One region of the Shewanella sp. SR1 genome, then DNA from elsewhere that is predicted to be linked to it. Evidence: predicted binding sites of a transcription regulator. Region 1 holds the regulator's gene; the other holds the start of a gene.
What was found. Region 1 encodes sigma-54, which starts transcription at its own class of promoters, with help from an activator protein. Its sites were predicted from a motif close to GTTGGCACGNNNNTNGNNT; they were not measured.
Positions count from the first base shown of each region.

Region 2: a site for sigma-54 is predicted at 12,268-12,286, ahead of KV201_RS12340 (FimV/HubP family polar landmark protein). Genes of this name have one in related genera too.

Region 1 is NZ_JAJAEF010000008.1:94,032-109,737, reverse strand. Features, by position in the region: gene KV201_RS09745 (HPr family phosphocarrier protein) at 1-64, opposite strand, end outside; gene rapZ (RNase adapter RapZ) at 51-905, opposite strand; gene ptsN (PTS IIA-like nitrogen regulatory protein PtsN) at 902-1,345, opposite strand; gene hpf (ribosome hibernation promoting factor) at 1,348-1,635, opposite strand; gene KV201_RS09725 (RNA polymerase factor sigma-54) at 1,664-3,142, opposite strand; gene lptB (LPS export ABC transporter ATP-binding protein) at 3,250-3,981, opposite strand; gene lptA (lipopolysaccharide transport periplasmic protein LptA) at 3,978-4,532, opposite strand; gene lptC (LPS export ABC transporter periplasmic protein LptC) at 4,519-5,079, opposite strand; gene kdsC (3-deoxy-manno-octulosonate-8-phosphatase KdsC) at 5,076-5,627, opposite strand; gene KV201_RS09700 (KpsF/GutQ family sugar-phosphate isomerase) at 5,627-6,604, opposite strand; gene KV201_RS09695 (hypothetical protein) at 6,884-7,042, shown strand; gene mlaF (phospholipid ABC transporter ATP-binding protein MlaF) at 7,248-8,066, shown strand; gene mlaE (lipid asymmetry maintenance ABC transporter permease subunit MlaE) at 8,063-8,848, shown strand; gene mlaD (outer membrane lipid asymmetry maintenance protein MlaD) at 8,905-9,378, shown strand; gene KV201_RS09675 (phospholipid-binding protein MlaC) at 9,390-10,052, shown strand; gene KV201_RS09670 (lipid asymmetry maintenance protein MlaB) at 10,049-10,333, shown strand; gene KV201_RS09665 (BolA family protein) at 10,353-10,610, shown strand; gene murA (UDP-N-acetylglucosamine 1-carboxyvinyltransferase) at 10,620-11,879, shown strand; gene degS (outer membrane-stress sensor serine endopeptidase DegS) at 11,996-13,078, opposite strand; gene degQ (Do family serine endopeptidase DegQ) at 13,194-14,546, opposite strand; gene zapE (cell division protein ZapE) at 14,960-15,706, shown strand, end outside.
Region 2 is NZ_JAJAEF010000011.1:70,808-86,513, reverse strand. Features, by position in the region: gene KV201_RS12395 (GspE/PulE family protein) at 1-166, opposite strand, end outside; gene KV201_RS12390 (tetratricopeptide repeat protein) at 163-1,515, opposite strand; gene KV201_RS12385 (ExeA family protein) at 1,512-2,420, opposite strand; gene mshL (pilus (MSHA type) biogenesis protein MshL) at 2,427-4,106, opposite strand; gene KV201_RS12375 (MSHA biogenesis protein MshK) at 4,121-4,441, opposite strand; gene KV201_RS12370 (MSHA biogenesis protein MshJ) at 4,428-5,078, opposite strand; gene KV201_RS12365 (hypothetical protein) at 5,075-5,677, opposite strand; gene KV201_RS12360 (MSHA biogenesis protein MshI) at 5,674-6,552, opposite strand; gene csrD (RNase E specificity factor CsrD) at 6,799-8,742, opposite strand; gene KV201_RS12350 (malic enzyme-like NAD(P)-binding protein) at 8,928-10,172, opposite strand; gene rpmE (50S ribosomal protein L31) at 10,709-10,921, opposite strand; gene KV201_RS12340 (FimV/HubP family polar landmark protein) at 11,103-12,197, opposite strand; gene priA (primosomal protein N') at 12,300-14,495, shown strand; gene argS (arginine--tRNA ligase) at 14,619-15,706, shown strand, end outside.

The DNA.
Region 1 (15,706 bases):
TGGCGGCACGGGCATGTAATCCCAGTTTGTTACAGATAGTGATCTGACGTTCAAGCTTTGGCATTATTCAGCTCTCGATGGCGGGCATAAACTTTATGTTTACCGTTACTAAAGCGTTTAGCCAATTGCTCTGCGACGTAAACCGATCTGTGTTGCCCACCCGTGCAGCCAATCGCCACAGTTAAATAACTGCGATTGTTGCGCTCGAGATGTGGCAGCCAAGTTTCCAGTAAATTTTCGATTTGCCAGATGAACTTATTCACGAGTGGTTGACGATTTAAGAACTCAGCCACGGGCTCATCTAAGCCTGTCAATGGACGCAGCGCCAGTTCCCAGTGTGGGTTAGGCAAGAAGCGTACATCGAACATAAAGTCGGCTTCGGTTGGCATACCGTGCTTAAAGCCAAAGGACTCGAAGTTAATCACTAACTCTTTATCAACGCTGCCGAGCAGAATTTGTCTGACTTGGTCGCTTAAATCATAGATATTCAGGTTCGACGTATCTATGTAGTGATCGACCAGTTTTGACATAGGCTCGAGCAGCTTCCCTTCCAGTTTTATCGCTTCTTGCAAAGAGACTTGGCTCTTCGACAAAGGGTGCAAACGGCGGGTTTCGCTGTAACGCTTGAGCAGAATTTTATCGCTGGAATTGAGGAAGAAGCTGGTTAACTCAGTATCAGGAGGCAGGCTCGCGAGTTGCTTTACTAAGACCTTGTCCTGCTCAGGCATGTTACGCACGTCGACACTAATGGCGACGAGATCGTTACTGCCTTTGAGTTGCTCAAGCAAAGTGCCGATTAAGGGCAAGGGAAGGTTATCGACACAATAATAGCCGAGATCTTCGAGTACCCTTAGGGCGACAGATTTGCCTGAGCCTGAGCGGCCCGACACTATGACCAGTTTCATCCAGTGATTACCTGATAGAGTTCCGTTTCATCATGCGTCTTGCGTAATTGCTTTAATATTTGCTTGTCGCTCAGCTTTTCGGCCATGCAAGACAAGGTACTTAAGTGCTGCTGACATTGGTCTGCAGGCACCAGTAGTGCAAATAAAATATCAACAGGTTGCTTATCGATAGCATCGAATGCTATCGGCTCTTCACACTTAATGAGTATGGCAATGGGCTGATCTATATCGGCTAGTCGACCATGTGGAATGGCGATGCCGTTACCTATACCTGTGCTCCCCATCTTTTCGCGCGCCACTAGGCTTTCGAATATCTCTTGAGATGAGAGGGTCGGGTACTGGGCAGCGACTAAGTCGCTGATGAGTTCCAGTACCTTTTTCTTGCTGCCCGGAGTGGCGCAGGTAGTGCACTCCGGCCGCAGTATGGTACAAAGTTCCATTATTAGTGTTTTGTTAACTTCTCTTTGTGTTTAATAACCTGACGATCAAGCTTGTCAATCAGGGCGTCTATAGCGGCATACATGTCAGCATGCTCTGAAGTAGCAAAAACTTCACCACCGATAAGATTTATTCTCGCTTCGGCAATCTGTTGCATTTTCTCGACATTGAGCACAACGTGCACATTATTGATCTGTTCGAAATGGCGTTCAAGTTTTGAAAACTTTTCTTCTACATATGCACGTAACGATTCGGTAATTTCGACATGGTGTCCACTCAGGTTTATTTGCATAGAAACGTCCTCCGATATCCACTGTAGGTTATAAACTTTTACGCTGATTAGAAGGCGGAATGAGCATAGCCTCTCGGTACTTCGCAATGGTTCTGCGGGCTACGTTGATCCCTTGTTCTGCCAGAAGTTGTGCCATCTTACTGTCGCTTAATGGTTTTTTCTGGTTTTCCGCTGCAACCAGTTTCTTAATGAAGGCTCTGATTGCTGTGGATGAGCACTCCCCACCATCGTCAGTACCGACGTGGCTAGAGAAGAAGTATTTTAGTTCAAAAAGTCCCTTAGGGGTATGCATGTATTTCTGTGTCGTCACCCTTGAGATGGTCGACTCATGCATTTCTACCGCTTCGGCAATATCGTTCAGCACCATAGGTTTCATGGCTTCTTCACCGTATTCAAAGAAACCTTGCTGATATTGGACGATACAGTTCGCCACCTTCAACAGGGTATCATTACGGCTCTCTAAACTCTTGATAAACCATTTAGCCTCTTGCAGATGACCACGAATAAATTGGCTATCGGCTTGGCTTTTAGTGCTGCGCGCCATCGAAGCATAATGTTGATTTACATTGATTTTTGGCATGCAGTCAGGATTAAGCTCAACCACCCAACGGCCATTTTTCTTCGACACTGACACATCTGGGATGACGTATTCGTCATCGTTGGGCGTAATCAATAAACCTGGGCGGGGATTGAGGGTTTGGATAAGCGCGATGCCGTCTCTTAACTCATCCTCTTTTAATTTAGTCTTACGCATCAACAATCTAAAATCGCGGGCGGCGATCAGATCTAAATGATCTTTGATCAGCATGCGGGCGTTTTCTAGGTTGGGCGTGTCAGCGGCGAAATGCGACAGTTGGATCAACAGGCACTCGCTTAAATCGCGGGCGGCAACACCAATAGGATCAAAGTGTTGAATGCGCTTGAGTACAGCTTCGACTTCGTCGAGCTCAACCTCAGAATTGCCCATGGCTTCGAGGATTTCGTCAGTGCTTTGGGTGAGATAGCCTTGATCGTCGATGGCATCAATAATGGCGGTGGCAATGGCTAAATCGGTTTCAGAAAACGGCGTGAGGTTTTTTTGCCATTCTAAGTGTTCATACAAGCCTTCACTGGTCTCACCTTGGAAGGGCATATCGTCTTCACGACTGCCGCCGGGGCCAGAATTGGGAGAGGCGGTGAACACTTCATCCCATGTGGTGTCCATGGGGAGTTCGTCGGGCATGGACTCTTTCGTGAGCGACTCTGCCGTGTCTATGGTGGAGCTGTCTTTTTCTGGCGGCAGGGTGCTAGATTCACTGAAATCCGTATCGGATAGCGTTTGGTTTACAGGGTCTTTAGTGGCGTCGAATTGATCCTCTTCCAGCTCGAGAAGGGGATTAGAATCTAAGGCTTGCTGGATCTCTTGCTGCAGTTCTAATGACGACAGTTGCAACAGACGTATGGCCTGTTGTAATTGTGGCGTCATGGTTAACTGTTGACCCAGTTTGAGCTGGAGTGACGCTTTCATGTTACCGCTGATCCCTACGTTATTATTGTTGGATGAGGTCGCTTGTTATCATCTTGAGTGGAGTCCAATGGTGGCATAAATTGCCTGCATTGGCTCCGCTTGATTAACTATAGCCTGAATTGTTCACCTAAGTACACAGCCCTAACTTGCTGATTGTCTAAGATCTCTGCGGGTGTTCCCTCGGCAATCAAGTTTCCGTGACTCACGATATAGGCATGTTCACACACATCTAATGTCTCACGGACATTGTGGTCTGTGATCAACACGCCAAGGCCACGACTTTTGAGCTGTTCGATAATCTTTTTAATGTCGATAACCGAAATCGGATCGACACCAGCAAAGGGTTCATCGAGCAAAATGAACTTAGGATTTGCTGCTAACGCCCGCGCAATTTCGACACGGCGACGTTCACCGCCCGACAATGACATGCCTTGGCTGTCACGGATATGGGTGATGTGGAACTCTTCGAGCAGATGCTCTAGCTCTTCTTCCCTTTGCTCTTTTTTTAATTCTTTACGCGTTTGCAGCACGGCCATGATGTTGTCATGGACGGTCAGTTTACGAAAGATACTGGCTTCCTGCGGCAAGTAACCTATGCCTTTGCGGGCGCGCAGGTGCATAGGATCTGCGGTTAAATCATCATCGTCGATAAAGATGTGGCCTTTATCGCTTTTAACCAGACCAACGACCATGTAAAAGGTGGTAGTTTTACCCGCGCCGTTCGGGCCGAGTAGGCCAACGACTTGACCGGTTTTGACCGTCAGACTGACGTCTTTAACCACTTGGCGACTCTTATAACTCTTCGCCAGATTTTGTGCTCTTAGGGTGATTTGGGTCATTTAGAGTCCTGCTTTTTCACAGGTTTATCTGCTGGCGCGTCTGGTTTGGCATCATCTTGATAGCTTTCTGGCTGAATAATCGTGATCACGCGATCGTCACCACTGCCGGTACTCTCGGCAATTAATTTTTGCTGGATGATGTTGTAGCGGATCAAATTACCCGTCACTTGGCTGCCCGCTTGATCTAACGAGGCTTTGCCTTTAAGTGTCAGGGTGCGGCTCGCCATATCGTAACGAATTTCTTTCGCGCTCGCCGAGGCTGGACGGCCATCGTCTAATACTTGGCTGTACGTCGCAGGGTTACCTGTGGCCACTAAAATTTTGCTATTTTCACCTTCGGCAGAAAATGCACGCAGTTGATCTGCATGGATTTTAATCGAACCTTGGGTGACTTCAACCGGACCAAAGAAGATGATCTGGTTGTTCTTGATATCTGCCGTTTGGCTCACAGCCTTGATTTTGACTTCCTGTTTCAGGTCGTCGACTTTAGCAAAGGCGCTCATGCTCATTATTAGCATTAGGCTGGCAAGTAATACGTTATTTTGCTTCATATGTTCCTACTACCTGACTGGTCAATTGCACTTCTTGCGCGTTGAGGTCGGCATAAAGGCCTTGGCCTTGAATATTAAAATCTTTCCCTGTGACGTAAATGGTGCGGTCAGAGGTCATTATCATCGTATTGAGATCGAGTTCCAGATAACTGGTGGACAAGGTCTGGATCGGTTCTTCTGGGCTAATGGCATCAATAATAACATTGTTTTCTAATACAACCTTGCCCGTTTCCTTGTTTAGCTTGCCCTGATCTGCTCTGAGTTGCCATTGTGCTTTACCTTGGTCTGGATAAACAAGATAAACAGGTTGAGTAAAGTAAGTTTGATTCGTTGAATCATAATGTTCCATGTGTTTCGCCGTCACACGGCTATTGACTAGCCCGTGTTCATTGAACTCAACACTGCGCAGATCTTCAACGATGAAATCTGGGGTATTTTGATCTTTTACTCTGTTATCGGTATCACCGCTGTGTTTGTTCTGCACTTGCCAATAAAGCACTAATGCCGTTCCAAAAAAAGCGATAATCGCGAGTGTCACACGACTCATATACTCATTCCATGGGCCGAAGTGAATTTATTTTGACTGAGTAGCAATAGATCTGTGAGTTCACGCAAGGCACCGTGGCCGCCATTGAGCGTAGTCACAAAGTGGGCGTGCTGACGAACATAGGGATGACCATCGGCTACGCTGACTGCTAAACCGACGACATTCATCACTGGCAGATCGACAATATCATCACCGATATAAGCCACTTCTTCTGGGGTAACGCCATAGAGTGCGAGCAATGCTTCATAGGGCTCGAACTTATTGTCTACGCCTTGGTAGATATGGGTTACCCCAAGCGCCGTCATACGGTTTTCAACGATTTTGGATTGACGTCCAGTAATCACCGCAAGATTAAAACCGCTGGTGAGTATCGAGCGCACGCCATAGCCGTCGCGGGTGTGGAAGGCTTTTAGCTCTTCGCCGCTATTGCTTAGGTAAATACGACCGTCGGAAAACACCCCATCGACGTCACAGATCAACAGTTTAATCTTTTGCGCGCGTTGCCACACATCATCACTGATTGGGCCGTAAAATCCTTGCTGTGGCATTAAATGACTCCTGCTTTAACCATGTCTAGCATGTTAAGAGCGCCGATTGGATGGCGGTCTTTATCGATAACAATTAATCCGTTGATGTTTTTTGAGTCCATCACTTGCAGCGCTTGGGCGGCCAACACACCGTCTGTGATGGTCACGCAGTTACGGGTCATCACATCGGCGATGGGCGTAGTACGTAGATTCACTTCGGCATCGATAACGCGGCGTAAATCACCATCGGTGAAGATACCAACTAGCTTGCGCTGATCATCGATAATCGCCGTCATGCCTAAGCCTTTCTTAGAGATTTCGTACAGGGCTTCTGTGATGCAAATATCGTGGTTAACGAGCGGTAAGTCATCACCGCTATGCATGACATCGCAGACTTTTAACAATAACTTGCGTCCTAAAGCACCGCCAGGATGGGACATAGCAAAGTCATCACGGGTAAAGCCTTTCGCTTGTAGTAGCGCAATGGCAATCGCATCGCCCATCACTAAGGTCGCGGTAGTGCTTGACGTTGGCGCGAGTCCAAGTGGGCAAGCCTCTTCAGGGACTTCAATACATAAATGTACTTTAGACAAGCGCGCCATGTTCGATTCGGGTTTACCTGTTACCGCAATAACGGGCACGCCCATACGTTGGATGACGGGCATTAAGGTGAGGATTTCGCTCGACTCACCGGAATTTGAAATCGCTAAAATCACATCGTTATCTGCTAATACACCGAGATCGCCGTGGCTGGCTTCACCCGGATGCACAAAAAATGCGGGCGTTCCTGTGCTGGCGAGGGTGGCAGAAATCTTATTACCGATATGGCCCGATTTGCCCATTCCCATGACAATCACTTTGCCTGTGCAGTTAAGGATCAACTCGCAAGCTTCTGCAAATTCGGCTGAATCAACATATTGATAAAGATTGTCTAGGGCTGACTTTTCAATGTCGATAACTTTACAGCCCCATTGGCGCAGTTGTGATTTGTCTACCATGTCTATCTCTCTTTTTGCATTGTCTTTGTCGCCCCATTGATGGGATTGGAATAGCACAATTTGGTACGCGATAAAGATGATATGTAATAGGCTTTCTGCCAAGTTTTAGTTTGTTTTCAGACGATTTAGCATATGTCTTATTGTGGTGAATTCCCTAAAACAACAAAACAATTGCGGCAGGCTAGAGCGATTGATTCGACTCGTCAAGTTCAGCTGCGGCAGCTATTCATGCACAATAACCTGTTTAGCGGCCGAAGGTCTTGAGCAATATCATCGTCTTTGTCGTTTATTTCAATGGATTTATCCCGTATCGCGGCGGGTATTACCGCACGGGATGCCTCTATTTCACACTCGTATATCGACGCATCGCACCTAAAAGTGGACGAAGAGCGAGCTAAGTGCGAACGAATTAGCCAATATCGCCAATTCTGCAACTAGGTTGAAAACATTAAGTAACATTTTACCTGTGCAGAGTGAAAACTTAGGGCGCATTTTCGCTGTAAATGAGGCAAATTGAAAGTATCGCAGGGCGATAGTGTCGATTCGGTTGTAGGTTAAAGCGCAATTACGTACAATTTGCGGCTCTTCGATTGGTCAGTCTAGGAAGACTAGGATCACCTCTTTGCAAATGTCGGAATCAAGCATGACTCAAGAACAAACGCCGTTGGTTGAGATCCGTAATTTGGGGTTTAGCCGCGGTCAGCGTGTGATATATGAAGATATTAGCCTGTCCATTCCAAGGGGCAAGGTGACGGCGATCATGGGGCCGAGCGGCATAGGCAAAACGACCCTGTTAAAGTTGATCGGCGGCCAATTAACGCCTGACCACGGACAAGTGCTATTTGATGGCCACGATATCCATGGCGTGAGTCGCAATGAATTATTTAGTCTGCGTAAGCGGATGAGCATGTTGTTTCAAAGCGGCGCGCTGTTTACCGACATTAATGTGTTCGATAACGTGGCCTTTGCGCTGCGCGAACATTCAGGTCTGCCAGAAGACATTATTCGCACTATCGTGCTGATGAAGCTCGAAGCCGTAGGTTTACGTGGTGCCGCCCAGATGATGCCAAGTGAATTATCCGGTGGTATGCAGCGCCGCGCCGCATTAGCTAGAGCCATAGCGCTTGAGCCTGAAATGGTGATGTACGATGAACCTTTTGCCGGCCAAGATCCTATCTCTATGGGCGTGTTAGTGAAGCTTATTCGTGAGTTATCCGATGCGCTGAATCTGACCTCCATTGTGGTCTCCCACGATGTGGATGAAGTCCTCGGTATTGCCGATTATGTGTATGTGGTGGCCGATAAAAAAGTCATCGCCCACGGCACACCAGAGGAATTGAAGTACGCCGACAATCCACAGCTGAAACAGTTTATTCAAGGCGCACCGGATGGCCCCGTACCGTTCCATTATCCGGCGAATGATTACCAACAAGAATTAATGGCAAAAGGAGTTGGCAAGTGAAGTTAATAGACAGTATTGCCGACTTGGGCCGTAGCGCGATTGAGTTAGTGCTCGGTTTTGGCCGCGCAGGGCTCATGTTGTGGGGGGCGATTTTTCGCTGGCCACGGGTGCGCAAAGGTTTTCCACTATTAGTGCGCCAGATTTATGTGGTCGGCGTGCAATCTATGGTGATTATTTTAGTCTCAGGGCTTTTTATCGGCATGGTGTTGGCGCTGCAAGGCTACAACATCTTAGTTGGCTTCGGCACCGAAGAAAGCTTAGGCCCTATGGTGGCGCTCAGTTTACTGCGTGAGTTAGGACCCGTGGTTACCGCACTTTTGTTTGCGGGACGTGCGGGTTCAGCCTTAACCGCTGAAATTGGTTTAATGAAAAGTACCGAGCAGCTATCGAGTTTAGAGATGATGGCTATCGACCCATTAAGGCAGATTATTGCACCACGCTTTTGGGCTGGGGTGATCAGTATGCCATTGCTGGCGTTAATGTTTACCGCTGTGGGTATTTACGGTGGTCACATAGTCGGCGTGGAATGGAAGGGTATCGACAGCGGGGCGTTTTGGTCGATTCTGCAGGCGTCGGTCGAATGGCGTCAGGACATAGTTAACTGCCTGATCAAGAGTGGTGTGTTTGCCGTAGTGGTGACTTGGATTGCGTTATATCGCGGTTATCAAGTGATCCCAAATCCGGAAGGCATCAGCCGTGCAACGACTCAGACTGTGGTTCAGTCGAGCCTCGCTGTATTGGCATTAGATTTTTTACTGACAGCCCTGATGTTTGGCCGCTAACGGAACACTGCGGATTTCGACACAGGTAAGATGGATTAACAGAGTGGTAGCTGAACATGTTGACACGAAAAATTGAATTATTAGTGGGTGTGTTTCTTTTAACGGGATTGGCCGCTTTTTTGGTCTTGGTCTTTAACGTCGCCAATATTGAAGTTAAAAGCAGCGATAGCACTTATACCATAAAAGCCAATTTCACCAATATTGGTGGCTTGAAGGTACGTTCGCCCGTTAAGGTCGGCGGTGTTGTGGTTGGCCGCGTCAGTGGCATTGATTTAGATCCCGTTAAGTTAGTGGCTGTGGTCACTTTAGTGATGGATAAGCGTTACGATAAATTCCCTGAAACCAGTAGTTTAGCAATTTTGACTTCGGGTTTATTGGGCGAGCAATTCTTGGGGTTAACACCGGGTTTTGTCGACGATGATGTCAGTATGCTCAAAGATGGCGACAAGATTGATGACACGCGCTCGGCATTAGTGTTGGAGGAACTGATTGGTCAGTTCTTATATAGTATGGGTTCGAAGGATAAATAGGGGTTACCGCTATGTTTAAAAACTTATCTCGTTTTTTACTGCCGTTAGTGATGGTTTTAGGGACAACGAGCGCTGTCGCCGCCGATGTGGTGGTCGACACTAAGGACCCGTATGCCATGGTGAAAGCCGTTGCTAATAAAACCTTCGATCGTTTTCATAAAGATAAAACGTTAATCGATGCTGACTCAGATCATTTAAAGGTGATCGTTCGTGAAGAGCTGATGCCTTATATTGATTATAAATACGCTTCTTACAAAGTCTTAGGACAATATCTTAAGGATTCAACCGAAGATCAGCGTAATCGTTTCGTCGATGCCTTTGAAGGTTATTTAGTGTCGACTTATGCCCAAGCTTTTACTGAATACACCAATCAAAAAGTGGAATTTTCACCTGGAGTTGATTTCAGTAAAGAGAAAATGGTCGATGTGAACGTGCAGATCATCGAAGCCGGCCGTCCGCCAATCAAACTGCTGTTTAAGGCACGCCGTTTGAAAGATGACTCATGGAAGGCATTCGACTTAGTCGCCGAAGGTGTGAGCTTACTGTCTTCTAAGCAGTCTGAAATCTCGAATCTGATTCGCCAGCAGGGTATCGATCCTGTGATTAAGATGCTCGAAGATCGCACCAAAGAGAAAGTGACCATCAAGGCTAAATCAGGGAAGTCGCAGTCGTGATTGAATTTGTGCAACAGGGCACAGTTTGTCATCTCAAAGGGCGCATAACCCAAGCCGATGTCATTACACTTTGGCCACAGCGGCAACAACTGCTGGGCGAGTCTACTCAGATATTGTCTTTATCTGGGCTCGAATACAGTGATAGCGCTGGCATGGCATTTTTGCTGGCGTTAGTGCGTGAACATGGCAGCCAACTTGAATTGAGTTCTGCCTCACCACAACTTAAAAAACTCATCGATTTATATGATTTACATGCCTTCTTTACCGAAGAAGCGCATTGAGAATAGGGTAATAGATTTCATGGAATGCAGCTTAATCGAACAGATTTTACGTGATGCGTTAGGGCTTGAAGAAGTTCACGCTAGCTCGGATGGTAGCCATTATAAAGTGATCGCCGTAGGCGAATGCTTCGATGGTATGAGCCGAGTCAAACAGCAACAAGCCATTTATGCACCGTTGGCGGCACACATTGCCAGCGGTGAATTACATGCATTAACGATCAAAACTTTCACGCCGACTCAATGGAAACGCGAAAAAGTTTTCAACATGCCTAGCTAGTGAGGAAAAGTGGATAAACTAACAATTCAGGCAAGCCCCCCGCTTGCCGGTGATGTGATCATTTCAGGTGCTAAAAATGCGGCTCTGCCTATTCTGATGGCAGGCGTATTGGCCGAAACCGATTTTGTGGTTTCTAACGTGCCGAATCTTCGCGATGTGACTACTAGCTGTAAATTATTACGCTGCCTCGGTGCTGAAGTGACTGAGCTTGGCGACGGACAGATCCGCATTTCAACCACTAATCTGAATGAGTTTTGCGCTCCCTACGATCTCGTGAAAACCATGCGCGCGTCTATCTTGATCTTAGGGCCATTATTGGCGCGTTATGGTACCGCAGACGTGTCATTGCCAGGCGGCTGTGCCATTGGCGCAAGACCGGTTAACTTACACTTACATGGCCTCGAAATGATGGGTGCCAAGATTGAAGTGAAAGAAGGCTATATTAAAGCCCGTGTTGATGGTCGTCTTAAGGGCGCACACATTTTCATGGACATGGTCAGTGTCGGTGCAACCGAAAACTTACTGATGGCTGCGGCGTTGGCCGATGGCGAAACCGTGATTGAAAACGCGGCGCGCGAACCTGAAGTGATCGATTTGGCGAATTGCTTAATTGCCATGGGCGCAAAAATCACCGGCGTAGGCAGTGCAACCTTGCGTATTCAAGGGGTTGAGCGTTTACAGGGGTGTAATTACCGCGTGATGCCAGACCGTATCGAAACCGGTTCATTCTTGGTTGCTGCTGCGGTAACCCGTGGGCGTATTCGTTGCCTAAAAGCCGATCCTGCATCACTTGAGTCAGTTATCGCTAAGCTTGAAGATGCGGGCGCTAAGATTACGACCGGCGAAGATTGGATTGAACTCGATATGCAAGGTAAGCGTCCAAAGGCGGTCAATATCAAGACGGCACCTTATCCCGGTTTTCCAACGGATATGCAGGCGCAGTTCTGTGTGCTTAATGCCTTAGCGCAAGGTACGGCAACCATTACCGAGACCATCTTCGAAAACCGCTTTATGCACGTGCCAGAGCTTATTCGTATGGGCGCAACCATGGAGCTTGAAGGTAATACCTGCATCATCCAAGGGATTGAATCCTTAAGTGGTGCGCAGGTGATGGCGACGGATTTACGCGCATCAGCGAGTCTAGTGATTGCGGGTTTAGTGGCCGATGGCAAGACGATCGTCGATCGTATCTATCACTTAGACCGTGGTTATGAGCATATTGAGAATAAATTCCAAGGTTTAGGCGCGCAGGTTGTGCGTACTCAGTAACGAGTTATTGAGTTAGGCCTGAGAGATTAAAATCTCGACCCAATAAAAAAAACCAGCTTAAAAGCTGGTTTTTTGTTGTCTGCGTTTTAGTGTGCTACGCAATGAGGGGCGCCACTCTAGTTATCGACCACAACCTTTTCATCGATAATCACAGGTAACTCCTGTTGTTTCCCTTGGCGTATCACAGTCATCATTACTTTCTTACCCGGTGTGGTTTCCGCTATGCGGTCCATCAGCATTTCAACGCCTGGCACATCTTCACCATCGTATTTAATAATTACATCCCTTGGCATTAAGAGGGCACGCGCCGCAGGGCCATTAGGATCGACACCCATAATGACTACACCTTTTAAATCGGGCAGATTGAGGATTTGTGCAATGACAGGGTTGATAGGTTCACCTGAAATACCCAAAGCACCACGGATCACGCGGCCATTCTTAATCAACTTACCCATAATGCTGTGGGCCAATTTAATTGGGATAGCGAAGTTAATCCCATGGCCGCCGCCTTCTTCACCCACTTGGAATGCTGCGGTATTAATACCGATAAGGCTGCCGTTAGTGTCAATGAGCGCGCCGCCCGAGTTACCAGCATTAATCGCCGCATCGGTTTGTAAAAAGTCTAAGTAACCTGAACTTAAGCCGTTACGACCCGTGGCACTTATGATGCCTTGGGTAATGGTTTGGCCTAAATTGTAGGGATTACCAATGGCGAGCACGACATCACCAACTTGAGGTGGACTGTCGAGATTAACGGGGACAATCGGTAAGTTATCGCCTTCAATCTTGAGTACCGATAAATCGGTTTCTGGATCGAAGCCAACCACTTCAGAGGTAAATTTGCGTCCATCTTGCAGGGCGACAACAATTTCGTCGGCCTTTTTAATGACATGATAATTCGTAAGAATATAGCCTTCTTTGCTCATTATCACCCCAGAACCTAGGCCCTGTAGCGAACCCGAGTTAAGTGGGCGGTTCTGATCTATGCTGAGGCTATAAATGTTAACAACGGCAGGGGCTGCGCGGCGGACCGCCTTGGCAAAGGAGAGCTCGACTGTGTTGTTGGCTCGGGTTTGTAGCAGGCTATTACCGAGGGATTGGTTATCGAAATAACGGGTTACCAATAAAAACATGGCCGCCATGATAAGACCGAAAAGGGTGGCTTTACCGAGATATAATAGTGTGTCTTTTATCGTCATGGCAGGATGGATCTTGAAAAAGGTGAGTTAGATTAACATGTTTAATCTATGTAAGCATAGGGAACCTAAGCTCCCTATGCTTATGTGTGGCAGAAAAAATGACCTATTTAGTCGATTAACGTAGGACTAAATACAACATGCTCTTATCACGCATGATCTTCAGTGCCACCGCACCTTCTTGATCTTTTAGCTGTGCTTTAAGTGCCTTAAGATCTTTAATTGCAGTACGGTTAATACCGACAATCACATCTCCTTTTTGTAAGCCACTCATTGCCGCTGGTGAACCTTGGGCGACATCGGTAATTTCAATGCCCTTAGATGTGTTTTCTAAGGATGCACCTTGCAACATAGGATGCACGGCGCCAGCCGCAGATTCACTGGTTTGGCTTGCTTCACCTAAGGTCACCTTAACGGTTTTCTTATCTCCGTCACGGATGAGTCCTAACTCAACCTTAGCACCCGCACCCATAGTGGCGACTTTGGCTCGCAGTTCTTGGAAGGACTTAATACCACGGCCATCGACGCTGATAATGATATCACCCGCTTTAATACCGGCTTTTTCGGCGGCACTGTCTTTGGCTACTTCATTCACGAAGCCGCCGTGCTGGGTGTCTAAACCAAAGCCTTGGGCGAGTTGGCTATCAAGATCGCGTCCCGAAATCCCCAGTACTCCGCGGCGTACTTCACCGTGTTCGGCAATTTGCGCGACCAAGTTTTTCACCATATTGGCTGGGATCGCAAAGCCGATACCAACGTTACCACCCCCCGGCGCTACGATTGCGGTGTTAATCCCAATCAATTCCCCGTTTAAGTTAACGAGTGCACCACCCGAGTTACCACTGTTAATCGCGGCATCGGTTTGAATAAAGTTTTCCAGCATTTCTATGCCTAAACCGCTACGGCCTAAAGCACTGACAATACCTGAAGTCACGGTTTGCCCTAAACCGAAGGGGTTACCAATGGCAACGGCAAAGTCACCAACACGCAAGTCGTCAGAGTTTGATGACTTGATTGCGACAAGATTTTTTGCCTCAATTTGCAGCAATGCAATATCCGATTCTGAGTCAGTACCAATGAGTTTGGCCTTTACTTCACGACCGTCATGTAGACCAACTTGAATATCATCAGCACCGTCAATCACGTGGTTGTTAGTGACTATGTAGCCTTTTTCGGCGTCAATAATAACGCCTGAGCCTAAGCCTCTAAAAGGACGTTCCTGCACTTGCTCCTGTGGCGCATTGGGGCCAAAGAAGTAACGGAAAACATCAGGTACTCTTTGTTTTGAAACATGAGTCCCCGTAACGGCTACGGACACAACAGCAGGTGTCGTACGCTCAAGCATGGGCGCAAGACTTGGAATGGATTGTCCCTCAACCGTCTGTGGAATGGCGGCCTGTGAGACGACAGGCATCATAGTCAGGGTCGCGGCTAACATTGCGGCTGAAAGTACAGATAATTTTGTTTTCATCTATTCATAACTCCAAATAAGGGTTGAACGATCTGGATGTAATGCATCAGCTATTGTGCGAGTGCCAGATCAAATCTGTATCGGTACCGGCTATTTGCCTAGGTAACCATTCGGACACGCACCTAATTGAAAAAGTTCATCATATTAACAAATGTTAATTTTTTTGAGCCTATTTTATCGACTGTTTCATACTCGTTGCTGAGTGGAAAACTGTGGGCAAGATACTCATTTTTCAAGCCCTGATATCAGCAAGTTTTGCCGATTAAAATGACCTACAGCATAGAGGTTTATTCGCCGTTTGTATGCTGTTTAGCGTTGAGGCAAAAGTCGTATTCAGCATTAATATATCCTGCGCCACATTGGCCGTGCTAATATCATCGCAGTTTTAATAAAGGACATAAGAGAATTAAAAAGTGCCTCAGTTAAGCCCTTGGCAGCATTATCAAAAAGATCTTACCCGTGACGGTTTCTCCCATGATCCGGCCCAAGAAATTGCGGTCAAAGCATTACAACGTGTCTATGAAGACTTAACGGCGGCGGAAGAGCCGAGTTCTATCGTAGGGAAATTGTTTAGTGCATTCGGCTTAAAATCGGCGCCTGCTTCACCTAAAGGCCTGTATCTTTGGGGCGGTGTGGGTCGCGGCAAAACCTATCTGATGGATACTTTTTTTGATGCCTTGCCTGGCGATCAAAAGCTGCGGGCTCACTTCCATCGTTTCATGCATCAGCTACATTTAGATTTAGATGAACTGAAAGGCGTGCGCGATCCCTTGCTGGTGATTGCGAAAAAGATGGCCGCGAAATATCGCGTTATCTGTTTCGATGAATTCTTTGTCTCCGATATTACCGATGCCATGTTGTTAGGTACGCTGTTTCAAGCGCTATTCAAAGAAGGCGTTGTGCTGGTCGCTACGTCTAACATCATCCCCGACGACTTATATAAAAATGGCTTACAGCGGGCACGTTTCTTACCCGCGATAGCCTTAATTAATCAACATTGTGAAGTGCTCAATGTGGATTCTGGCATCGATTATCGACTACGTACCCTTGAGCAAGCGGAGATTTATCATCATCCGTTAGACGCACAAGCCGATGCCAATCTTATGCGTTATTTTAGCCAGTTAGCGCCTGAGTCAGAGGTGCTTACCGCCGACATCGAA
Region 2 (15,706 bases), on a different contig from region 1:
ACTGCAGCAACTGATGCTCAGTAATCGATTGCAAATCAATGAGGGTACGGCCCAGTTTTTTGCCCGTATTGCGCTGCTCGCCTAACGCCTGTTGCAACTGCGCTTCGGTAATAATGGCTTCTTGAACTAACAGATCGCCCAAACGCATTTTTAATCTGGGTTTCATTGGCTATCTCCTAGCTGAGTCAAACGTTGTTCGATAAAAGCACTCGCCTGCGCCGATAAGCCTCTGTGGCCTAATGCAGTCCGATAGGCTTGGCGTGCTTGGAAAAATTGCTGCTGCGAATCAAGCGCATAAGCCAGTCCCATCCACCATTTAGCCTGTTGGGGTTCTTGTTGTAATAACTGCCTGTAGGCTTGTTCCGACACTGAAAACTGCCCTAGCTTTTGCGCCAGATCCGATTGTGCCATCCACTTTTGTCTCGCCAGCGGATGCGTATCAGGTATGTTGGCTAACGTCGCTAATGCGAGATCAGCCTGACCAGAGGCTTGCTGAACCCGAGCGAGCAATAAGGCAAAGTCTAATTGCTGCGGGAATAACAGCATGCCTTGCTGTAACACTTCGCTGGCTTTGGCTAATTGACCTTGGCCATAATGCAGCGCAGCTAACTGCTTGCGCGCTTCATGCATACTGGGATCAAAGCCTAATGTTTGCTCATAGTAACTAATGGCATCTTTGAGCTTACCATCCCTTTCTGCCTCGCTCGCTAACGTGAACCGCTTCTTTGCCAGCTGCTTTGGCGTTAACTTCACCTCAGTAATCGCCATTTGCCCTTGTTCTTTGGGCGCGAGTCGATTAGTGCCTGCATCTGCTTTAACTTCTTGTACGTTAAGCCCATTGCTCGCGTGACCTTCATTATCGGCGGCAACACTGGCCCGCTCCGACATCATTAATGCAGAGGGCGCGGCTACAGTGACCTCGGCGCTACGCACACTCGATGTCGCACGATTTGGCTGTGAATGGCTTGGCTCGCTTACCGTATCGACCTTGTCATCTGCGAGTGCAAGGCTCACGTCTGCTTGTGGTTTTTGTTGTGGTTGCGAGTGTGGCTGAGCTTGTTGCTCATGCTCAGCTTCTTTTGCGGTTCCCAATTCTGGTGCCTGACTCGATGCTCCTTCGGTGGCACTTGGTTCAAACTCTTCACTATTCGCTGTCATCGCCGCCGCAATCTTCTGTGTCGTCGCAAGCTTCAAGGGTTCAGCAGCGGCATCGACGTTAGGTGCAGATTCGTTTGAGGCAACACTGTCGATCCGCACAGACTCAGTTTGGACGGTTAATGTATGTTGTTCCTGCACTTGAGATGAAGCTGTCGCTTCTGCAGGCTCTGCCATGAAAAATTGCCAGCCATAAACCGCGCCGCCACCGAGTAGCAGTGAAAAACCACAGAGCAGCAGCCAGTGAGATGATGAACGCCTGCGAGCTAAATATTGCACCTGCGGTTGAGCCACATTGCTGAGTTCGTGCCCCTGCTGACGTTTGTCGAGGTCCTGCAACATCTTGTTGATCACACTCATACAACACTCCTCAAAACGTGTTGTAATCCCAAACCGAAAGCCACAGTTATCAGAGTGAAAAAAGGCAGCCATTTCCAAGATAATAATCGGCGAACACTTGCATCTTCGGTATCTTGAATCGCTGCTTTAACGTGGGAGGTTTGCACACGCGTAGCGCCCTCGCCGAAACTCAGTAACAAGGCTTTGTGGGCAAGAATATTGATCAATCTGGGGATCCCTCGGGACGCATAGGCAATCTGACGTGTTTCCCGTGATGTAAAGAGTGGTTCGCCCGCACGCCCTGCTATGGCTAATCTGTGACGAATATAAGCATCGGTTTCATCCCATGTCAGTGGGCGAAGGTTGTAGCTAAAAGTAATACGTTGTCTTAATTGCCTGAATTCTTGGCGTTTAAGTCTTTCATCAAGTTCGGGTTGCCCAAATAACACCACCTGCAATAACTTACGCGTCTCGGTTTCGAGATTAGTGAATAACCGCAGCGCCTCTAAACTGTCGTCCGGCAATGCCTGCGCTTCATCGAGCACTAATACGATGGCGTGACCATGGGCGCTCAAAGCTAAAAGCTGCTGCTGGATAAGCCCAGTGAGCTGCTGCTGGTCGATATTGCTGGCGTATTTAAGGCCTAACTCACTCGCCACCGCCCAGCGTAACTCTGCAGGCGTAAGGTAAGGATTGGGTAGATAGGCGCAATGGAACTTAGTCGGTAATTCATTGATAAGCTTGCGGCAAATCAGAGTTTTACCAGTCCCCACTTCCCCTGTCACCTTGATAAAACCTTCGCCCGTTTGTAGCGCAGTTTGCAACACTTGCAAGGCTTCTACGTGTGGCGACAGGCCGAAAAAAAATCCGGTATTGGGTGTTAGTGAAAATGGGGCTTGGTTTAAGCCAAAATGCTTCTGATACATAGAAGCTTACTTTGTCTCCGGATACCAACGATCTAATAAGGTCTTAGAACGTTGTAGCTCAGTTTTCCAGGTATCGACGCCAACTACCGTAGGTTTTAACAGAATAATCAGCTCAGTTTTCTTCTTCTGCTTGTTGCGGTTTTTAAACAATTCACCGAGGAAAGGAATATCACCCAACAAAGGCACTTGCGATACCACTTCAATGTTTTCACTCTTCATCAAGCCACCGATGATGACCACGTCACCGGAAGCGGCGCGGATAACGGTGTCAGACTCGCGAATTTCACTCTGAGCTAAAGGTAGCTCCAACGAAGCATCACTCACTTTGATATTTTTAGTCTGCTCTTTCACATCGATAACGGATGGATGCACGTGCAATAACACATTGCCGTCACTATCAATTTGCGGCGTGACATCTAAGGCAATACCTGAGAAAAACGGCGTAAGCTCGACTTGTGGAGTAGTAACAGGCGGCGTGCCACCAACTGTCGTCGATGAAACGTCAGTGACAAAATACTCATCAGTACCGACTTTAATCACCGCTTTTTGGTTATTCGATGCAGTAACCCTTGGGCTAGACAATACATCCACATCGCCTTGGGTATCTAACAGATTGATCATGGTCGTAAAGTCGGAGCCTTTAATACTCAGCGAGGTCACACCACCGATCGCCGAAGTGATTTTATCGCTTAAACCAGGGCCTTTCGAAGTCCCAAAATTCACATTCGTATTGCCAACATGACCAAGCACATTGTCCCATTGGATGCCCTGCTGGTAGCCATCGGATAATGTGACTTCGATGATCTTAGCCTCTAAGATCACTTGGCGCTGCAGATGACTCTCGGCAGAATTTAAGAAAGTGCGAACTTGGCGTAATTCACTTGGGAAAGCACGAATGGTCACTAAACCCGCCTGCGGCGTGACCACCACTTGCCGCCCATTTCCTGTGTCACCAATAATCGCCGTCAACGTTTCTTTCAGCTCGCCCCAAAAATCAGTCTTAGTGCGCGAGCGGATAAATGTACCGTTACTGCTATCGCTGCTGCCATTGCTGCTGGAGTTATTACCATTACTGCTGTTGGAGCTGTTATTACTCGAACCACTGTTATTTGAGTTGTTATTGCTCGAATTACTATTGGAATTATTGCTATCGGAAATCCGTCCAGAACTCACAGAGGTCACTGATAAGCCGTCGCGCTCCATATAAAGATAATTCAGCGGGAAAGTCTCAGTACGCATTCCAGCGGGGAACACTCTTAGAATACGCCCTTCACGGCTCACTTCGTAACCGTAGATATCTTCAACCACTTGAATCGCTTCGCTTAAGGTTACACCTTTAAGGGATAGCGAAATCGTACCTTGCACATCGGGATGCACGGCAACACTCAGCGGCGTACCTTGGACTAAGCTTGGAAAAAATACTTTGGCATCCACATCATGGGCAGAGACATCGAAACGACGCTCAGTTTCCAGCGCAGGGGTTAAGCCTGACAGTAAAGCGCCCGAATTCAATTCTCGCTGAACCGCATCCGGCATAGTCGCAGGCGGTGGCGTCGTTGATGCCGTAGCCGTCGCCATTGAGGCCGCTAATTCCGCCTTACTCGCCTCCGGCTGTGGCCTGTTTGTGGTCTGACACGCCACAAGGCAAAGTGAGAGCAGAGGTGTAAAGTATTTAATCGCTTTCATCTGAGGTGTATTCCCTATCTCTCTGTTATTGCTTGAAACAATGTCAATTTCCGTCCATCGGATAGCGACACATAAGTGGGGGTGATCTTGACGATACTCTGCCCCTCAATGCTGTCGCCAACAGACAATATCTTGTTATTTATCACAGCATAAGCCGTGTTGCCTGAACTCACTATGCTGTTAAGTACCATTGCCTGATCCTGCGCTTGACTCGCATGACCCACCACAGCAAAACCTTTACCGGGCAAGGTAGGGTCACGCAGTGATTCAGCAGACACCATAGGGCTGCTGACCAATAACAACACACTGATAATATAAGACTTATTTAGAGACACTGATAAAGTCCTTATTAATACTCAAGGTATAAAGTTCAATCTCTATTGTCGCTTGGGGATATTCTGCGACTTTATAGTCGAGACGCTTCCAATAAAGTTTATCTGGCATGGCCTCCACGGCTTCCACAAAGCGCAGCACAGAGAAATAATCGCCCTCTAAGCTCATACGAATACCATGGCTATACAGATTGAGTTTCTTCTCGTCACCCACAGCTAACAGGGGAATAGGCGCTATCGACATAAACTTAATTAATTTAATCCCTTGCACTTGTCCCAGTAAATTACCCAGCAGCTGTGGCATATAGTCTGCCGGCACCATATCCACCATCTGCTCATTGAGCTGGGCATCTAAGGCTTGATTTTGTTGCTCTAATAACACTAAACGCTGTTGGTAATCTTGATTGGGATCTAACGCTAAACGTTGCTGATACAAGTCAACCTGCTGGGCCGAAATCGCGTTTTCTTGCTCTAAAGCTTTTAACTGTTGTGACAACGCCACATGGGTTTTCCACAAAGACTCTAAGGGTAAATAACTCAGCATACCGACCACGGCCAGAATGGCGACTGAGATAAGCACTCGCTCACGGCGACTTAACGCATCAAACTGTTGTCCTAGTTGGGCTAACTTCTGCTTCATTGCGCGGCCTCCTCCTTGTTATCGCTCTTCAAGGTAAAGGCCAAAGGTTTATCTTCACCGCGATCCATGCTCATCGACGAGAAAGCTTGCCCCTTTAAAGTCTGCGTAGTCTTAAGTTTGCCAATCCACTGCGGAATGCTTTGGGGATGGTCGGCAAAACCTTCGAACATAAAATCTTGCTCATTAATGACGATATGACTAAGCCACACGCTAGCATCCGACACGACCGCTAAATCTTTAAGTACAGGCGCAAAACCTCGGCTGGTTAGAGAGGCCCTAAGGCTCAATTCACCCATGAGTAACTGCTTCAGCTCTAACTGTTGTGCCGCTAAATCGACTCGCGCAACGAGATCGGCATCGGGTTTACGCGCGGCAATTTGTGCTTCTAATGCCTGTTTTTGGGTATCGAATTGCAGCTTTTGCTGAGCAGCCAATTGCTGAGCCTGTTGCAGCTCACTGACTTGCCAGTAGCTATAACCGCCTAAAGCCGCAAATAGGACCAAAAATCCCGCAGCATAAGCCCCCAAACGTGCAAAGGTTAATCTTTGCTTCGGCGGAAGTAAGGAAGGAGTGTAGAGATTGACTCGGTATTTAATCACTCAGCACCTCTGGAAAATTCGGCGAAGGCTAATCCCGCCATTCGCGCGCCAACACAGCTTTTATCGATGACATTCACAGCTTGATTAAAGTTTGCCGACACTAGCTTAGCTAAAGTATCCACGGCACCATCAGCGAGAAGTTCAATAGAAGATACTGGAGCTTGTCTTAACTGGCTTTCAAAGTAATCCATAGAGCGCTGAATTTCTAAGCTTAAATTGTCTGCCATGCCATAAGTTAACTCATCGGCTTGGGTCTTATCCAGCTGGGTAAATCCTCGCACACGCCGCTGCATGTACAGCTGACCTTGCTTAACCACAGTCAATAACAATTCTTGCCCTGGAATATGGCTGACCACCAGACGTGCTTGGTTGTCATCACCAAATAAGTTGGTCATGGCAAACTCTTCGATACTGATACCGATAAGTTGTAAATCTTGTTCATGAATGGCCTGCACCATACTCACGAGTTTAGCTTTATCGACCACCACCACATTGATTTTATTACTGGGAATGGGTGACTCGAAATAGTCTAAATGGATTTGCGGCACAGGTAGCGTAACCATGTCTTTAATTGACCACAGCAAGGCTTGGGATAATTCGACAGTATCGACATTGGGTTTATCGGTCAGCAGTAATTGATAAAGCCCTGAAGCCAAAATCAGTTGTAACTGGGCATTAGGGAAGGATTTAGCGACGGCAGCAAACGCCGATGACCAGTGTTCATCTTTAAGCTCAAACGGCAACCACTGCTCAGCACTATCCCCTTGAGCAGGTGCGTAAACCCATAATTTATCGGCACAAACATAGACGCCAAGGCTAGTCGGATCCGTTCTTTTCTGCCAAAAGGCGAGTCGACCTATAAGACTTTTTTCCATAAAGATGCCTGTAACCAACTGAATTTAAAAGCGTGAGTAGTCTCTAATGCTTAAACTTCCTGTTACTCCACTCTCCAGTATTCCTTGCCCGATGAGCTGCTGTATACCTAATTTTAAACGGCAAACGTCATTATTTTGGCACTGAATAGTTTAGCTGCAAATACTCGTATTTTATAGATAAATACGTGAATAATAGGATCTATTTGTCTCTAAGACGACATTAGTCACCCAAATACCGCACTTGCCTTACTTAGCTTCAATGGGTTCACTGAAATACATTCCCTGCGCTGCGCCAACGCCGAGGATTTGCAGTGTCTGCCATTCTTCGAAGACTTCAATCCCTTCGGCACAAACTTGCACTTCCGTTCGATACAAACCGCCAATCAAGCTACGGATGAATAATTGGTTTTCTGGGCGTAAATGAATATGCCGCACAATCGATCTATGTAGCTTAATTAAATCAAAATGACATTCACGGATATAGTAAGTGCCAACGACCTGCTGGCCCACATGATCGACGCATAATCTCGCGCCCATTTTACGGATCATATCTAATTTAGGCTGCAACTTTTCTTGATGCTGAATCACGATATCTTCCGACACTTCGAAAATCAGTCGTGTGGTCAAATGACGATATTCTAACAGCGTCGTTTTTAGCCATTGGGTAAAAGCTCGACTCATTAGCGAATCCAAACTCAGATTAATACTGTATATCTGTGGCGCTGATTTTTTATTTGTTTGAGCATTCGATACGCCGCCCGCTAATTCATTCGACAGTAACAATAAAACCCGCTCAATAATTTGCCGTTCGACTTGCGGCATTAAACCACATTTATTCGCCATTGGAATAAACAGTGTGGCACGAATTAGCGCGCCTTGATTATCCCGCGCCCGAGTAAATATCTCTTTATGGTGCTCATTACCATCTGAATCAATTATCGGCTGGCTAAAGGGGAAGAATCGCCTTTGCACTAACGCGTTTTCTAAAAAGCTACGCCAACGCACCGAGCCTTTAGCAAACTCTTCATCAATCGCACCTTTGTCGTACATAAACCAATTACTATTGCCCTGTAATTGTGCCGCCCTTAATGCCATATCGGCTTCTTCAATTAACTGAGCTGCATTGTCGCCTGCGGTAAAATAAGCGCATCCGAGGTGGAAAAAGTTATCGCTATTCTCGACTTCGGGTAACGGCTGGCTCAAACATATCTTAAGTAACTTACTGGCGAATTGGTCGGCTTCGATTAACGAGATTTGCGGCACAACTATGGCAAATTGATTGTGGGAACGACGGGCAAAGATACTGTTGGCTTGGGTTTGCAGTAATTGGCTTATCGCGTTAACAGTCGAGTTTAATAACTCTTTGGTTACCGCTTCACCTTGGGATTGCTGCAGTAAATCCAGATCATCCATCTCTAATAAATAAATCACCCCATGGGCGAGCATCGCCTGATTATGACTAAGGGCGTCGAGACGGTTATTTAAGAAAAGTCGATTACCAATGCGCGTTTCCGCATCGAGAAAGGTATTAGAACGAATGAATTTGTCAAAACGACCGCGCTCTTTTTGTGCGTCTTGTAATTCTTCTAACAACTTGGTCAAAGCGCGGTTAATCAGCCTTGGCTTGCCATTTCCAGGAGTCGCGAGCGCTTGCTCGTGCTTACCTTGCAAAATCAATCGGCTGCGTAAGGCTAATTCTTCAATGCCATCCAATTGCTGGGAAAACCATAAATAGCCAAAACGCACCAAGGCAGCCACAGCTAACACACCGACCAACAGGATGAGGATTTCATACCAACTAAAAGTGTAATGCTCGAAGGGTTGGGTCAAAGTCAGCTGCATACGCAGACCAGATTTTGGATCTAACACATGGTCATACACCATGGCATTTTGCGTAGTGAGATTGCCTTCATAGGCAAAGATCACTTCATCTTTCAAGGTCAGCCGAAAATCAACAGCATTGTAGGCGAGCAGCATGGGCGGCAGCCAAGCCTCCAAATCCCAATCGGGTTGGTGTTGATATTGGTCCACTAACATAGTTTCGAGTTCGGCGACTTTTTGCTGCTGAAATTTATAGGTCAGCTGCACGAAACTCATCATAGCGCTCAGCAAAAATACGAAGGCAATAGCGGCTAATGACATTAACCAAAAGCTGGTTAATTTTGTAGTTAACATTCGGGTGAATTTCATCTATCCGCTATCCTGCAGGATTATTATAATTATTTGTGCGATTTTAACAGGAGTACAACAAAGTTGTCCGTTGATTATTCAGTAGCATAACCTAAAAGGCAACCAAGACGCTGTGACTTTAATGTCCACTTAAAAACAAAAAAGAGGCTAATTAGCCTCTTTTCGATGTTTTTACCACTTTTAGCTTAGTCGGCGTATTTAGGTAAAGTAGGGATAGCAGCAACACCAGAGTCGATAGCCGCTTGTGCAACCGCACGGGCAACATTAGGCAATAAACGTGGGTCCATAGGTTTTGGCAGCACGTATTCAGGGCCGAAACTCAGTGAAGTCACATTAGGATAAGCCTTTAATACACTCGCAGGCACAGGCTCTTTTGCCAGTGCAGCAATGGCATGAACTGCGGCGATTTTCATCTCATCATTAATGCATGACGCACGTACATCCAAGGCACCACGGAAAATAAACGGGAAACACAATACGTTATTCACTTGGTTTGGATAATCGCTGCGACCTGTACCCATGATCAAATCACTACGCGTTGCGTGAGCCAGTGCCGGTTTGATTTCAGGATCTGGGTTAGAACAGGCAAAAATCACCGGCTTATCGGCCATCAGCGCAACTTCTTCTGCACCAATCACGTCAGGACCTGATAGGCCTAAAAACACGTCTGCGCCTTTAATAACATCAAGAAGCGTGCGTTTGTCAGTATCATTCGCAAATAGCGCTTTATATTCATTAAGATCCGTACGGCCAGAATGAATAACACCTTTAGTGTCTAGCATATAAATGTTAGCGCGATTCGCACCACATTTAACCAACATAGTCATACAAGCAATGGCTGCGGCACCGGCGCCCATACACACAAACGTTGCATCGCTGATCAACTTGCCTTGAATTTCCAGCGCATTAATCATACCCGCCGCAGTCACAATTGCGGTGCCGTGCTGATCGTCATGGAATACCGGCACTTTACAACGGGCAATCAATTCACGTTCGATAACAAAGCATTCGGGCGCTTTAATATCTTCAAGATTGATACCACCAAAAGTGTCAGCAATCGCTGCAACTGTATTGATAAATTCTTCAGGCGTATTGTGGGTGATCTCAATATCTGTCGAATCGATATTTGCAAAATGCTTGAACAATAATGCTTTGCCTTCCATCACAGGTTTAGAAGCCAAGGGGCCTAAATTGCCTAAACCTAAGATCGCCGTTCCATTAGTAATCACGGCAACCGTATTACCTTTATTGGTATAACGATACGCATTGTCAGGATTAGCCGCGATTTCACGCACAGGCTCAGCCACACCAGGGCTATAAGCTAGGGCGAGATCGTGACTCGTTTCGGCAGGTTTGGTAAGGCAAACTGCGGTTTTGCCTGGTATTGGAAATTCATGATAATCGAGTGCTTGTTGACGAATATCTGACATTTTAAAATCCTGAAATGCGACATTTATAATTTATGAGAGTAAGGCCTACCAACACACATCTAGTCTCACCAAAGGGTGATGTTAATAGTCTGGCTGGTCGAGGTAAGATACGCCAATAAGGGGAATTTTTAAATAAGAGATTCAGAAATTTCACTTTAGCCTGCAAATAGACCCTCTAAGCTTAGTTTTATAAACTTATCTCCTATAATAAAGCTGCATTTCTTAATATATTTTGTAGGAAACAAACATATATTTTGTAGTTATAGCGCTAGTTGTAGCGAGTTAATCTCAAAAATGTTGGTTAAATTACAATATATAGCGGCTAGCATATTTATCTTATAGTTAATTGCTATAAATAAGTCGAATTACATACTTGAACTCGCAATACGCAATAAGTTGACGATTAATTGAGTGAAGTCGTACCAGATGGGGGATTTAACATAAGTATTAAGATAGGCGTAAATAAAGCGGTTCGGCAAATGATAGCAAGCAAAAAGGCGCCATAGGCGCCTTTTCTAGAAACATTGCAATCGCAATTATTTCTTTGCAAGCACTGCGAAGCGCTTGTTGAATTTGTCGATACGACCGCCGGTATCAACAACTTTTTGTGTACCAGTGTAGAATGGGTGACATGCACCACATACGTCTAAATGCAGATCTTTACCAGCAGTAGAGTTTACTTTGATAACGTTACCACAAGTACAGTTTGCAGTGATGATAGCGTATTTTGGGTGGATACCTGGTTTCATTGGGGTTACCTCAAAAGTGTAAGGCCATGTCGCTCTTCCAACCCGTAGTCGGACACCACATGCATGTTAATAACAATATGTTTAGGGCGCAGAATGGTACAGCATACCCACAAGGGATACAAGTAGATTATCTGAGCGTTTGACGGTTAATCTGCGGCTATTTTGACTTTAGTTCGCCGCTTCATTTTCCCGCCTCTTTAGCTTCAAACATCGCCTGCGCCTCTTTGGCGTTGGAATGCTGTGCCAAAATCATTTTTGAAGGACAGGACAGAGCCGCATTACTCTTGAGTGCGTTGATTTTATTTTTTGAGAACGCCGCTGGATTCGCCTCGTAGATCGCCAGCATAGCGCCATAAACACTCACGTCCCAATCGTTGGCATAGCGATTCGCGATACGCCACAAGGTCTCACCAGCAAGATAAGTTAACTGACAATGTTCAGGTATCTGCGAAGCTGTTGGGGACGTTTCAGCGGCATTCGCTTTGAGTTCGCTATTTGTTGTCTTCGCAGTTTCTGTAGCTACGACTTCAGACATAACAGTCTCAGGTACTACAGTTTCAACAGGCGTTGTTTTAACGGCAACAGATTCAGACATCACAGTTTCAACAGCCGTTGTTTTAACAGCAACAGGTTCAGAGGTTTTGGCGACAGGCTTTGCCTCAGCAACCTGTGTATTTTGCTCATTCACTGCTTCAGGGAATTTAAAACCAGTCACGACTTCAGCCGCTGGCACTGTGGGCTGAGTATCGACATGAGTATTTGCAGCCGCGATAACCGCCGTCGCAGGCTTAGCCTCCAACTCTCGCGTGGATTCAGCAGCCACTTTTACAGACTGAGCATTCACTTTCTCCGCACGCTTTTGCACCAGCGCTGTCGTCATATTTTTACTGCCCGATGCCGCTTTTGCGGTTAGCGTGGCCGATGTTGGCTTAGCCTCACCAAATAGATTGATACTTTTGACCTCATACCAACGGTCGAGTCGATACTCTCTCACTAAGAGTTTAGCGCTGCTATCCTTCACATCTTCAACACCCGTGAGCAAAACTAAAAAGCGATTAAGCGCCTCAACCATTAACTTTTCTTCGCCGCCAGCTTGCTGCACTACAAACTCTAAGCGCGACATGTCTTGATTGTCCGCAATCACATTCACCCTGAGTTTAGGATAACCACCTAACTCAAACATGCGGCTGTTAACGCTCACATGGGAGACTTGTGCCATGCTCTGTGCGCTACACACTAACGCGAGTAGACCTAATGATTTCACTATATTAGCCATTTATTTACTCTCAACTATCCTTGGTAAACCATCATTAGGGCTAGCCCTAGCCAGCCGCGCTGAGTACACTAAACCACATTCTTGCCTAAGACTTGCCTGCATATGTCATTGTTTGTCGAAGTTGCGTTACCTGTGCCTATGCGGCAAACCTTTAGCTACCGCGTACCCGAAACTTATCCTAGTACACCGCAGATAGGCGTGCGCGTTAAAGCCCCCTTCGGTCGTCAACAATTAATCGGATTAGTCACAGGTATCACAGATACGTGCAGCTTAGCGCCTAAGCAGATTAAGTCTGTGCTTGAGTTTATCGACGATAAACCTTTGTTGCCTGAATCACTTTATAAATTAACCCTTTGGGCCGCGAGATACTATTTTTGCAGCCAAGGGCAGATGCTAACCCAAGCCTTACCAGTGGCCCTTCGCAAAGGGCTCGATGCCGCGCCGCAAAAGATCCAATTCTGGCAATTAACTGAGATAGGCCAAAATATTGCGCCAGAAGCGGTTAAGCGAGCACCCGCACAGAAAAAATTACTCGAGTTACTCAAACCCGCCAGTTTAACCCAAGAAGAAGTGATCAGCTTAGATATCAGTAAAGCGGCACTGAAAGCCCTAGAAGATAAAGGCTGGGTGGCACGCCACGAAAAAATCGCCGAGCTTAACCTCGACTGGCGCACCACACTCGAAATGGACGAAACGCCACATAAACTCAATAAAGAACAAGCCGTCGCCGTTGCCACTTTAAATCTGCAACAAGGGTATCACTGTACTTTATTAGAAGGCATTACCGGTTCGGGTAAAACAGAAGTCTATTTGGCGGTGCTGGAAGCAATTCTTAAGCAAGGCAAGCAAGCGTTAATTTTAGTGCCTGAAATCGGTTTAACGCCCCAGACAATCAACCGCTTTAAGCGCCGTTTTAAAGTCAATGTCGCCATATTGCACTCAGGGTTAACCGACAATCAAAGACTCGAAGCTTGGCGCCAAGCCCGCTGTGGTCAGGCCGCCATCATTATCGGCACCCGCTCGGCCTTGTTCACGCCGATGGCCTATCCCGGCATCATCATACTCGATGAAGAACACGACAGTAGCTTCAAGCAACAGGAAGGCGTCGGATATCACGCCCGCGACTTGGCTGTCATGCGCGGTCATTTAGAATCAATTCCTGTGATATTAGGTACGGCAACGCCCTCACTCGAAAGTCTACAAAATGCCTTAAGCGGCCGTTACCATCATTTGCAATTGGGTGAGCGTGCAGGCGCAGCTAAAAAAGTGCGCCAAGGCATTATCGACATTAAAAATATGCCGCTCAAAGCAGGAATGTCGGTGCCGCTGTTGAACGAAATCCGCCTGCATTTAGACGCAGGCAACCAAGTGCTACTATTCCTCAATCGCCGCGGCTTCGCACCCGCCCTGCTTTGCCACGAATGTGGGCACTTACATGAGTGCGACCGCTGCGACGCGTTTTTCACAGTACATCAATCCCTTGGTGAAATTTGCTGCCACCATTGCGGCAATCAATATGCCATACCTAAGCAATGTCACAAATGTGGTAGCACTATGTTGATGGGCCAAGGTATAGGCACAGAGCAACTCGCCGAGGCACTGCAACTGGAGTTTCCGAAACATCCAGTAGTGCGCATCGACCGCGATACCACCCGCCTGAAAGGCTCATTAGAAACCCACTTAAATGCAATTCATAAGGGCGAATATAAAATCCTCGTCGGCACGCAAATGCTGGCCAAAGGTCATCACTTTCCTGATGTGACGCTTGTTGGGCTACTCGATGTCGATGGCGCTTTATTTAGTGCCGACTTCCGTGCGCCCGAGCGTTTTGGACAACTCTATACCCAAGTCGCCGGTCGTGCGGGCCGCGCCAGTAAACCCGGCACGGTATTATTGCAAACTCACCAGAGCGACAATCCTATTTTACGGGATTTGCTGCACCGCGGTTATGGCGAGTTTGCTCGCAGCCAGTTAAAAGAGCGTCAACAAGCACTGCTGCCGCCAGCATGGCACATGGTGCTGGTGCGCGCCGAAGCTCATTTAGCCAGTGATGCCGATAACTTTCTCAACGCCTTCGCCGCGCTTTTGCCCCAAGATAAAGAATTTGAGGTGATTGGCCCTATGCCAGCGCCCTTAGATAAAAAAGCCGGCAAGTTCCGTCGCCAACTGCTATTCCAAGCGAAAAACCGCAACCGTCTGCAGCAAGAGTTTGAACGTATTCATCCGCTTGTAGAGCAGCTTATCGAAGCCAAGCGCTGCCGATGGAGCTTAGACAGAGACCCGCAGGATCTCCTCTGAGTCGAGTATTTGACAATCATTTGATAAAAAATCATCGGGAAGATAGCAATTGTTAACCACAAACGGCTAAAATATGCGGTTATTCCCTGTATTCACTCTTAAAGTTAGTGCCGATTAGAACCCATGAAATCACATATCCAATCATTACTTGAACAAACTCTAGAATCCTTTAAACAACAAGGTATTGTGCCTGCTGACTTTGAAGCGCGCATTCAGGTAGATCGAACCAAGGATAAGAGTCATGGCGACTTGGCAACCAACTTAGCCATGATGCTGACTAAGGTCGCAGGCAAGAATCCACGCGAATTAGCCCAACTGATCATCGACACCTTACCGGCTTCGGCTTATGTGGCTAAGGTTGAGATCGCAGGTCCTGGCTTTATCAACTTTTTTATCAACGACAGCGCCTTAGCGGATCAACTGCAAAATGCCGTCAACGATGAGCATTTAGGTATCAAGTTACCGACACCGCAAACCGTTGTTGTTGATTACTCTTCACCAAACCTCGCCAAAGAAATGCACGTAGGTCACCTACGTTCAACCATCATTGGTGACAGTGTGGTACGTGCGCTGGAATTTTTAGGCCACAAAGTCATTCGTCAAAACCATGTGGGCGACTGGGGTACACAATTTGGTATGTTGCTGGCCTATATGGAAGAGCTACGCGCCAAAAATGGTGAGAAAGCACAACTTGAACTGTCTGATTTAGAAAACTTTTACCGCGCTGCTAAACTGCGCTTCGACGAATCGGCCGAGTTTGCGACCCGCGCTCGTCAATTAGTGGTTGAGTTGCAATCTGGCGACGAATACTGCAACAAACTGTGGCGCGAATTTAACGACATTTCGTTGAGCCACTGCCATGAAGTCTACGCCCGTTTAGGTGTGAGCCTGACCCGCGCCGACGTGCACGGTGAAAGTGCGTATAACGCCGATCTCGAGCAAGTGGTTAAAGATTTAGATGCCCAAGGTTTATTAACCGAAAGCAACGGCGCCAAAGTTGTGTTCCAAGAAGCCTTCCGCAATAAAGAAGGTGAGCCACTGCCAGTGATCATCCAAAAAGCTGATGGTGGCTACTTGTATGCCACCTCAGATCTTGCGGCAATGCGCTACCGTTCGAACGTGTTAAAAGCCGATCGCGTACTGTATTTTGTTGACCTACGTCAGGCACTGCATTTCCAACAAGTCTTCAGCCTAGCCAAGCTGGCTAAATT